Linked DNA regions of Exiguobacterium sibiricum 7-3. The protein of the gene in region 1 interacts with the protein of each later gene in a pairwise test. Links are inferred from orthologs where the notes say so. Each region holds a gene or a part of one and is shown in the gene's direction. Other genes may lie near its edges.

Region 1 (5,609 bases):
CATGGTCACGAAGATTGATGAGAAAGGATTCCTTCGCTTCCAACCACTCGGTGGATGGTGGGGACAGGTTCTTCTTGCACAGCGTATGAATATTGTCACGTCATCTGGCGAAGTTATTCCAGGTGTGATTGGTGCGAAACCACCTCATGTTTTACCACCGGAAGCGCGCAATAAACCAGTCGATATCAAAGAGATGTTCATCGATATCGGGGCTACTTCGAAAGAAGAAGTCGAGGGTTGGGGAATCCGACCGGGAGATACGGTTGTTCCGCATTGCGAATTTACTGTGATGAAAAATGATAATTTCCTGATGGCAAAAGCATGGGATAACCGTGTGGGTTGCGCCATTGCAATCGAAGCAATCAAACGCTTAAAAGAAGAAGGACACCCGAATACGATCTTTGCCGGTGCTACCGTACAGGAAGAAGTCGGCTTACGCGGTGCTCAAACGATTGCAAACTTGCTTCGCCCGACGATCGCGTTTGCGGTCGACACAGGAATTCCCGGCGACACACCAGGTATGACGGATCGTGAAGCTTTGTCGAAACTTGGAGAAGGCGTTCAAGTCATCCTGTTTGATGCCACGATGATTGCACACCGTGGATTGATTGATTTTGTCACAACTGTTGCTAAAGAAGAAAACATTAAATATCAATTGGATCTGACACCGGGTGGTGGAACGGATGCAGCGAAGTTCCATCTGTCTCATACAGGTGTTCCTTCACTTGCATTGACTGTTCCGATCCGCTACCTGCATACAAATGTTTCAATCATGCATAAAGCAGATTTCGAAGCAGCCGTCGACTTGATCGTCGCGGTAACAAAACGTTTAGATGCAGAGACGGTCCAAGCGATTTACGAGGGGTAAACTATGAAACACATTTCATCTGCAAAAAACGAGATCGTTAAACAATGGAAAAAATTACTGACTAAAAAAGGGCGTCTGCAAACGAAACGTTTCCTGATTGAAGGGGAACATTTAGTCGAAGAAGCTGTCCGCGCCGGTATCATCAAGGAATTGATCGTCCGCGAAGACGTTCAAGTACCGGGTTCGTGGAAGAAGAATGCCGCTGATTTGATCACGATTGATGAATCAGTCGCAAAAGTGCTCTCTGAAACAGAAACGACACAAGGGATTTTTGCTGTCTGTGAGATGAAACAGCAAACTGAACGCTTGGAACGTGGGCGTTACCTCTTACTCGACCGTCTTCAGGACCCGGGTAATGTTGGTACGATGATTCGGACAGCAGATGCTGCCGGATTCGACGGAGTAATCATCGGACATGGAACGGTTGATGTCTACAACAGTAAAGTCCTCCGGGCGACACAAGGATCTATCTTCCATTTACCGGTCATCATGATGTCACTTGAAGAAGCCGTTCAAGACTTACATGAACTGGGTGTCTTCATTTTAGGGACTGACTTACGTGGAGCTCAACCTTACACAGATGTTGAGAACCTGGGTGCCATCGGATTGATTATCGGAAACGAAGCGCAAGGTGTTGCTCCTGAGTTGCTTGATCAGTGTGATGGCCGAGCGTATATCCCGATTCGCGGAAAAGCGGAGTCCTTAAATGCAGCGGTTGCCGCCGGTATTTTACTTTATCATTTTGCTCCGGCTGATTGAATCAAAGGGACGTTCATGCTAAAGTGAATTACAGCATCATATTTACCTAGACAACGATGGAACAGAGTAGGTTAGAAAACGATTCGATCAGGGAGAGGAAGCCTTAGACTGGGAGCTTCCTTACGAGTCTGCTAGCTGAATTCACTCCGGAGTCGCACGAGAGATCGTGACGGGAGGCGCCCGTTATCGCGCCACTTGAGGACTTGAGGAATTCAGGTTGAACAAGGGTGGTACCACGATTAAATTGAATCGTCCCTTCGGCATTTTGCCGGAGGGACGATTTTTTTATTTGGAAAAGGAGTGAGGAATATGCGCGAACAATTAGAGGCACTGCGCGATGAAGCGCTACAACTGGTCAAGCAGGCAAGTACACAAAAAGAATTAAACGATGTCCGAGTGAAATATCTCGGTAAAAAGGGACCGATTACAGAAGTTCTTCGGGGAATGGGAAAACTTTCGGCAGAAGAACGGCCGGTCGTCGGAGAAATCGCAAATGCCGTCCGAGGTGTGATTCAAACAGAGCTCGAACAACGCCTTGTGGATGTTAAACAACAAGAAATGGATGCGAAATTAGCACTCGAAGCGATTGATGTGACACTTCCTGGTCGTCCGAAACAGGTCGGACAAGCGCATTTACTGCAACAAGTGACAGATGAAATCGAAGATATCTTCGTCGGACTTGGGTATACGATTGCTGAAGGTCCGGAAGTCGAGCAAGACTTATTCAACTTCGAGATGTTGAATTTGCCGAAAGATCATCCGGCCCGTGATATGCAGGATTCGTTTTACATCACGGATGAGATTTTAATGCGTACCCATACATCACCGGTACAAGCGCGGACAATGCTCGCTTCAAAAGGTGAACCGATCCGGATCCTTTGTCCCGGAAAAGTCTATCGCCGGGATGAAGATGATGCGACGCACTCGCACCAATTCATGCAAGTCGAAGGTTTGGTCGTCGGTGAAGAAATTTCAATGGCAGACTTAAAAGGAACACTTGAAGCATTCGTTAAACAAATGTTCGGGGAAGCACGTGAAATTCGTTTACGTCCAAGCTTCTTCCCGTTCACAGAACCATCGGTCGAAGTCGATGTGTCATGTTTCAAATGTGGTGGTAAAGGTTGCAACATTTGTAAGCAGACAGGCTGGATTGAAATTTTAGGAGCAGGTATGGTTCATCCGCATGTGCTCGAAATGGCGGAATATGACAGTACGAAAATGTCTGGCTTCGCCTTCGGAATGGGGATCGAACGAATCGCCATGTTGAAATATGGTGTTGATGATATTCGCCACTTCTATACGAATGACGTTCGCTTCAGCGAACAGTTTTAAGGGGGAAAACAGATGTTAGTCTCAAAACAATGGTTACAGGAATTTGTTGATGTTCGTCATAAGACGGGTCAGGAGTTAGCTGACTTGATTACAAAAAGCGGGATTGAAGTCGAAGGGGTCGAGGTACGGGACGCTGACTTGAATAATATCGTCGTCGGTCGCGTTCTGACAAAAGAAAAACACCCGGAAGCCGATAAATTAAACGTCACGACGGTCGATATCGGACAAGAAGAGCCGGTTCAAATCGTTTGTGGTGCACCGAATGTCGATGCCGGACAAGATGTCATCGTTGCCCGTGTCGGAGCCCGTCTGCCTGGCATCAAAATCAAACGCGCTAAACTGCGGGGTGTCGTTTCAGAAGGAATGATCTGTTCGCTTGAAGAACTCGGATTCGAGAAAAAATACATCCGTGAAGATGAACAGGATGGTATTCATACGTTCCGTGAACCGGTCACACCGGGTCAGGACGTCCTTGAATTACTTGGAATGCATGATGAGGTACTGGAACTTGGATTGACGCCGAACCGTTCCGATTGTTTGAGTATGTACGGCGTGGCGCACGAAGTCGCAGGAATCCTGAATTCAACGCCGGTCTTCCCGAACGTGGAAGTACCAGAAGGAACGGTATCGACAGAAGTCACCGTTCAACTGGACTCGGAAGCCTGTACATTCTATGCGGCCCGGGAAATTCGTGATATTACAATCGGTGAATCGCCATTATGGTTAAAAAATCGTCTGATCGCGAACGGAATCCGTCCGATCAACAATGTCGTCGACATCACGAACTTTGTGTTACTGGAGACGGGACAGCCGTTGCATGCTTTTGATGCAAAAAAATTGGGACAGCAAATCGTCGTGCGCCAGGCAAAATCCGGTGAAACGTTCCAGACGTTAGATGAAGTCGAACGGACACTTGATCCGTCGATGCTCGTCATCACAGATGGCGACCGTCCGGTGGCACTTGCCGGTGTCATGGGGGGAGCGAACACGGAAGTCGATACAGAGACGACTTCAATCGTCCTCGAGTCTGCTTATTTTGCACCGACATCCGTTCGAAAAACAAGCCGTGTCCTAGGTCTTCGTTCGGATTCGAGCTCACGTTTTGAGAAAGGTGTCGATCCGCGTCGTGTCGTGTTAGCGCTTGATCGGGCCGCAATGCTGATTGCGGAACTTGCAGGAGGTACGGTATTATCCGGAACAGTCCAAGCCGGCACACTTCAACTGGAGGATCATTTGATCGAAGGCAGTGTCTCGTATATCAACCACCGTCTTGGTATGGAAATCGAAGGTACTGTCATGAAAGATTTGCTCGAACGTCTTGGTCTTGAGGTCGAGCTGTCAGCAGATGCATTGACAGTCAGTGTACCGACGCGTCGTCAAGATTTAATGATTCCGGCTGATTTAGCGGAAGAGGTCGCCCGTCTTTATGGATATGATGCGTTAACTTCCAGCTTACCACGGGAAGCGAGTCGCGGTTTCTTACCGAAACGTAACCAGCATCGCCGTAAAATCCGTCATCTTCTTCAAGGCGCGGGTCTTTCACAGGCCATCACGTACTCCTTGACGAGTGAGCAACGCGCAATGCAATTCAACGAACAGCAGGATTTACATCCTGTTAAACTAGCGATGCCGATCAGTGAAGCCCGTTCAACACTCCGGACCTCGTTGATTCCAGGATTGCTTGAAGTCGCACAACACAATGCGGCGCGACAACATGCAGACCTTGCCTATTATGAACTCGGAAGTGTTTATCTGCAACGTGATGCTTCACTTGAGACCTTGCCGCTTGAACAAGAAATGGTAGCAGGAATCATGGTAGGGCTGGCAGAGCAGCATCGTGTTCACGGGACGCATGTCAAAGCAGATTTCTTCGTCATGAAAGGAATCGTCGAGACGCTTGCCGAAGCACTTGATGTCGCCTTAACGTATGAAGCTGTAGCGATGCAGTCGATGCATCCAGGTCGGACGGCACGAATTTTCCTTGACGGTGAAGCGATTGGATTTGTCGGACAAGTTCATCCGGGCTTATCGAAAGAAGAATACGGTCTGAAGGAAGTATATGTCTTCGAACTCGATGCGATGGCATTGCACTCAAAAGAAGCACGCGTCTACCAAGAGATTTCACGTTTCCCATCGATGACACGTGATGTCGCGGTTGTATTGAAGCGTGAAGTATCAGCGAGTGAAGTCGAAGCGGTCATCATGCAAGCAGCAGGTCCGCTACTGAAACAAGTGGAACTGTTTGATGTGTATACCGGTGATAATGTCGGAGCTGATCAAAAGTCGTTTGCATTCTCGTTACGGTATCAAAATAAAGAACGGACGCTCGTCGATGAAGAAGTCGCGACAGCGCATCAACAAGTAATTGAAGCGCTTCAAGCATCGTTTGAAGCCGAATTACGTTCTTAATCGTGTCATACAGCGTTCAAAATGTACTCAGAAGAAAATGATTACCCGAAAAAGGGAGCTGGATGAATTTACATCCAGCTCCCTTTTGCTATATACAGAAAATCATGAAGCAAGTTCGTGCTCATGCGGGGGGGCATTTCGTCGGTTGAAGATAAAGTAGATGAAACCACTTGTGAGGACGATGGCACTGCAAAATAAAAACATATTCGAGTAGCCGATTTTGGCTGCAAGACCCGACAGT
Region 2 (4,822 bases), 970 kb from region 1 along the record:
TGTTGGCCTTAGCCGGATGCGGCAACGCCGATAAAAAGGACGAACAAGAGTCGGCGTCAAAAACAGAGACGTTAAAAGTCGCGTCACTGATCAAACCGATGACGGAAATTCTTGATCTCGTCAAACCGGAACTCAAAAAAGAAGGCATTAATCTGGAAGTCGTCGTCCTTAGTGACAACGTGCAACCGAACAGTGCCCTCGCAGCAAAAGAAGTCGATGCGAACTTCTTCCAGCACGTTCCGTACATGGAAGAGTTCAACCGCAACAATAAAGCCAATCTTGTACCGATCAAACCGATTTACTTTGCGAACTACGGTCTCTACTCAAAAGACTATAAAAAGATGGATCGGTTGCCGAAAGACGCTGTCATTGCCGTCGCAAATGACGTTTCGAACATCGACCGGTCGCTTGCTCTGCTTGCACAGCATGATGCGATCAAGTTGAAAAAGAAAACCGGTCCGTACTACACGATGAAAGACATCACGGAAAACAAACGTAACTTTAAGTTCAAGGAAGTCGATTTGCTGATGCTCGCCCGTCTTTATGATGATGCGGATGCAGTTATCATGACGCCGGCCTATGCTTCACCGCTCGGTCTGACGCCGAAGAAAGATGCCCTTGTTACGGAAGGCGTCGAAAATGACTTTGCGATCACGCTTGTTGCCCGGAAGGACAATCAGGATTCAGAAGCGATTCAAAAACTTGCGAAAGCAATGACAAGTCCGAAAGTCAAAAAGTTCCTCGAGGACAATTATGACGAAACGGCGATTCCGGCCTTTAAATAAGTGTTCGGATAAAAAAGTCAAAAACCACGGTTCGTATGTCTGTTTCAAAGACACGCGATCCGTGGTTTTTCTGGCATCAGTTTATCGGAATTTTGCCTAACGGATTGTCAATTTCTTCGCATAACCGGTTTTCTCCAAAATATCCGTTGTCGGCATTTTGGTCCATTTGGCGACGGGAAGACCCGGATTTTTTTGAAGGAAGTCCGTCATGATCATATAGCCGAGCGTATATTGAGCAAGCGGCGGAATGTCTTTGTCATAGTTGCCGTATCGTAAATCGTACGCATCCACGTTATGGTTGTTGATCTGTGTCAACAGATTTTCCAGCGTATGATCGAGCAACGGTTCGGTCGCTTCCGATTTCCCTTTTGGATAGACCTGCGCAGCAAACATGTCCGCTTCACCTTCCAAGAGGATACTGTTGAACACCGAGTCATGCGTGTTGCTTTCAAAAGCAACGGTATGATGATATTCGTGGGCGACGGTATTCGCCAGTGTATCTCTTGAAAAATCTTTTGCTAAGTAGAGGGTGAACATGTTTGTCCCGGAGGCAAAACCGGAAGCACCGCCGTGACGTTGAATATCAGCTGCATTATGGACATTATAAGGCGCGACGAAGACCGTCAGCTTATCTGTTCTTGGCAGTGCTTTGATTGAGGTCTGAAGGCTTTTTTTAATCTGTTGATGAATGGAATCCTGGTGTTTTTTTAAATAGGCAATCGTTTTGTTCAGTTCTTCTGCATTGTCGGTAGGAATTTCTAAAATGCGTTTGTCCTGATAGGTAGGTATCAGTTTTTCCTTCTCAATCCACTTATCTTTCACGTCTAAAACGTGTTTTTCAAACAGGGCACCGTTCTCGGTCGGCTCTTTTAGCGTTGCATCGACATATGACTGATATGCATCGTAAAGCGGAATGATTTGAATCGTCTGCTCATCTTGTTTGAACGTCAATTTCTGTGGTTCGGCTTTTTCGGCTTCCGGCGCATCGGAACAGCCGGCAAGCAGACCGGTCAAGGTGGCGGCGAGTAAAAATCGTTTCATCTAAATTCCTCCTTTGTCTTAAAAAAACCATAATTATCCATACGCAAATTGATTTGAGAAAGTTTCATAAGTTCGTCCCAGTCAGATGAACTTATGTTACCGATTACAAAAGAGCAGACCACTATGGTGGTATTTCGGTATCAAAGGACAGGAGAACGTTTTCAGCTAAATTTTCAGAATATTCACCGGATAAACTCCTAGCACGAGGTCACAAACCTATGTTATCCTTTCGAACGAAGTACCTGGTTGATTGTTCTAAAAACAATCAGGTCGTAATTTAATCGTGGGGGTTTCTTATGTCTAAAACAGTTCCAACATCTTTTATCGTCGTTATCGGTATGATGCTGTTTGCCTTGTTTTTCGGGGCCGGTAATTTGATTTTTCCACCGATGCTCGGACAAATGGCAGGCGAGAATGTCTGGATTGCCAATGCCGGATTCCTGGTCACAGGCGTCGGCTTACCGTTACTTGCCATCCTAGCGTTTGCCTATTCCGGTGAACCGGACTTACGGGCGATGGCGTCGCGGGTCCATCCGATTTTTGGTCTTGTCTTTGCGATTATCCTGTACTTGGCAATTGGTCCGTTCTTTGCGATTCCGCGTGCCGGGACCGTTTCTTATGAAATCGGAATCAAACCATTTTTCGGGGAATCTGCATCGTCGACACCATTGCTGATTTTTTCGATTCTTTTTTATACGGTGGCGTGTCTGTTGTCGCTGAATCCGACAAAAATCGTCGATGTCGTCGGGAAAATCCTGACACCGATCAAGATTACATTCATCGGGCTGTTGATTCTCGTCGCCGTCATCAAGCCAATCGGGAGTTTTCAGAATCCTTTGACGACGTATCAGCACAATGCCTTTTTTAACGGGTTCCAGGAAGGATATTTGACGCTTGATGCGCTCGGCGCGTTTGTCTTCGGTATTATCATCATTTCGGCGATTAAGGAAAAAGGAGTCACATCGAAAAAGCAGTTGCTCATCATTTGTTCAAAAGCAGCTTTGATTGCAGCGAGTTTACTTGCCGTCACGTATTCGGCCCTTGCCTTCATGGGCGCTTCCAGTGTCGCTAAAATCGGTCCGCTGAAAAACGGAGCGGAAATCTTGTCTGCCGTCTCCGATTATTATTTCGGTTCGTACGGTTCGATCTTGCTCGGTTTGATGATCACGGTTGCGTGTCTGACGACGAGTGTCGGTCTGATCACCGCCTGTGCCTCGTTCTTCTCACTGTTGTTGCCGCGGATCTCATACGTCAAGTGGACGATAGGACTGTCGATTTTCAGTGCCCTTGTCGCCAATATCGGACTGACACAGTTGATTGCGATTTCGAAACCGGTCCTGCTGACGCTTTATCCATTGGCAATCTGTCTGATTTTCCTGACGTTCTTGCATTCCGTCTTTAAAGGAAAACCGGCCGTTTATCAAGGCGCCATGTGGATGACGTTTGCTGTCAGTCTGTTTGACGGGCTGAAGGTGGCAGAAGCACCGGTCGGACCGGTCTTGCGTGTTTTCGAAAACGTTCTGCCGTTTTTCTCCGTCGGACTCGGTTGGGTCGTTCCGGCGATCATCGGGGCCGTCCTCGGCGGATTGTTCGGTCGGAAAAAAGCGTACCGTTCGGAAGAATCACGTGTTGCTTGAGCAGCATATATAGTTTATAGATTTTAAGCTGTTTCGATTTCGAATCGAAGCGGCTTTTTTTGTGTCTGCCAAATCATCATCGATGGAAACGAATTGGAATGGTATTGACAAAAGGATGAGGGTCGATGATATAGTATTATTGCAAATGAGATTCATTATCAATTAAAAAGGGGTGGTTTTTCTGTTTATTCAACTTAAAACAATCCGGGTGGAAACCGGTCATGCCGATTCAATGATTGAACGGTTCGCAGGCGAAGGCATCATCGAACAACAACCCGGCTTCATCGACCTCAGTATCCTGCAAAAAAAGCGAACGCGGGGCGAGGAAGAGGTCATCGTCTTGATTCGCTGGGAATCGGAACAGGACTGGAAGACGTGGGAGACGAGTGACATCCATCTTGCAGGTCACCGCGCGCGTCGTGGTCAACCGACACCTTCGTTTATTTTAGGAAGTGACCAGCAGTATTACGAGGTTCTGGGTCAAAAAGGCAAACGCTGAGAAAAAGACCGATCCGTCCACTTGCGGCGAATCGGTCTGCCTTTATTTTCGGAACAATAATACGATGAAATAAGGTGCTCCAAGAATTGCGATGACAATCCCGACCGGAATGTCGGCAGGAGCAAGCAGATTTTTCCCGATCAAGTCTGCGAGCAACACGAGCAGACTGCCGAGCAGGGCGGCGACCGGAATCAGACTGTAATGATTTGGTCCGACGAGGCGACGGGCGATATGCGGGGCGAGCAATCCGATAAAGGAAATACCGCCACCGGCAGCGACACAGGAACCGGCAAGTGCGGCAGCGATCAACAAGATCCGTTTCCGTGTCCGCTCGACTCGGAGACCTAACGTCTGTGGGAGCGAGCCGCTCATTTGCAACAGATTCAACGACCGGCTGTGTAAAAAGGCAAGCGGTACCAAACAGACGATCCAAGGTGCAAGCGTCAAGACGGATGACCAATCCGCCTGCCAGATGCTTCCGGTCAACCAGACCGTCGCCTGCTGGAAATCGCGCGGATCCATCTTCAACTGAAAAATAATCAAGAGGGCGCCACACAGGGCGTTGATTCCGACGCCAACCAACAACAGACGTCCCGGTTGGACCGCTTTTCCCGCCAACCGGTAAATCGTCCAGGCGACAAGCGTCGCACCGAAAAAAGCGACGAACGGCAGAATCGGAAGTTGATGTGTAGCTGATCGAAAGAAAAACAGCGTCAAGACCACGAATAGTCCGGCACCGGCATTGATTCCGAGAATGCCGGGATCAGCTAGCGCATTGCGTGACATCCCTTGAAGTAATGTACCGGAGACAGCCAGTCCGGCACCAATCAACAAGGCGAGCAACATCCGCGGTAGCCGGA

The links.
Region 2: the proteins of pheS (region 1) and brnQ interact in binary tests that used the Escherichia coli proteins (3 or more experiments, as listed by UniProt). The link is inferred for Exiguobacterium sibiricum 7-3 from one-to-one orthologs.

The regions. Positions count from the first base shown.
Region 1 is NZ_KK211190.1:874,389-879,997, forward strand. The notes cover bases 1,187-3,947. They hold pheS (phenylalanine--tRNA ligase subunit alpha), read left to right. Parts: upstream 1,187-1,936; coding sequence 1,937-2,959; downstream 2,960-3,947. Other genes in these bases: P402_RS0105365 (TrmH family RNA methyltransferase), read left to right, coding at 1,187-1,627; pheT (phenylalanine--tRNA ligase subunit beta), read left to right, coding at 2,972-3,947. Outside these bases: P402_RS0105360 (M42 family metallopeptidase), read left to right, coding at 1-868; more of P402_RS0105365, read left to right, coding at 872-1,186; more of pheT, read left to right, coding at 3,948-5,368; P402_RS0105380 (MFS transporter), read right to left, coding at 5,471-5,609.
Region 2 is NZ_KK211190.1:1,843,536-1,848,357, reverse strand. What follows is about bases 1,420-4,292. They hold brnQ (branched-chain amino acid transport system II carrier protein), read left to right. Parts: upstream 1,420-2,122; coding sequence 2,123-3,463; downstream 3,464-4,292. Other genes in these bases: P402_RS0110630 (FecCD family ABC transporter permease), read right to left, coding at 4,005-4,292; P402_RS0110635 (antibiotic biosynthesis monooxygenase family protein), read left to right, coding at 3,645-3,962; P402_RS0110645 (DUF2268 domain-containing protein), read right to left, coding at 1,420-1,826. Also shown: P402_RS0110650 (MetQ/NlpA family ABC transporter substrate-binding protein), read left to right, coding at 1-785; more of P402_RS0110645, read right to left, coding at 882-1,419; more of P402_RS0110630, read right to left, coding at 4,293-4,822. UniProt on the Escherichia coli protein: Liv-II branched chain amino acid transport system, which transports leucine, valine and isoleucine. Also acts as a low-affinity threonine transporter.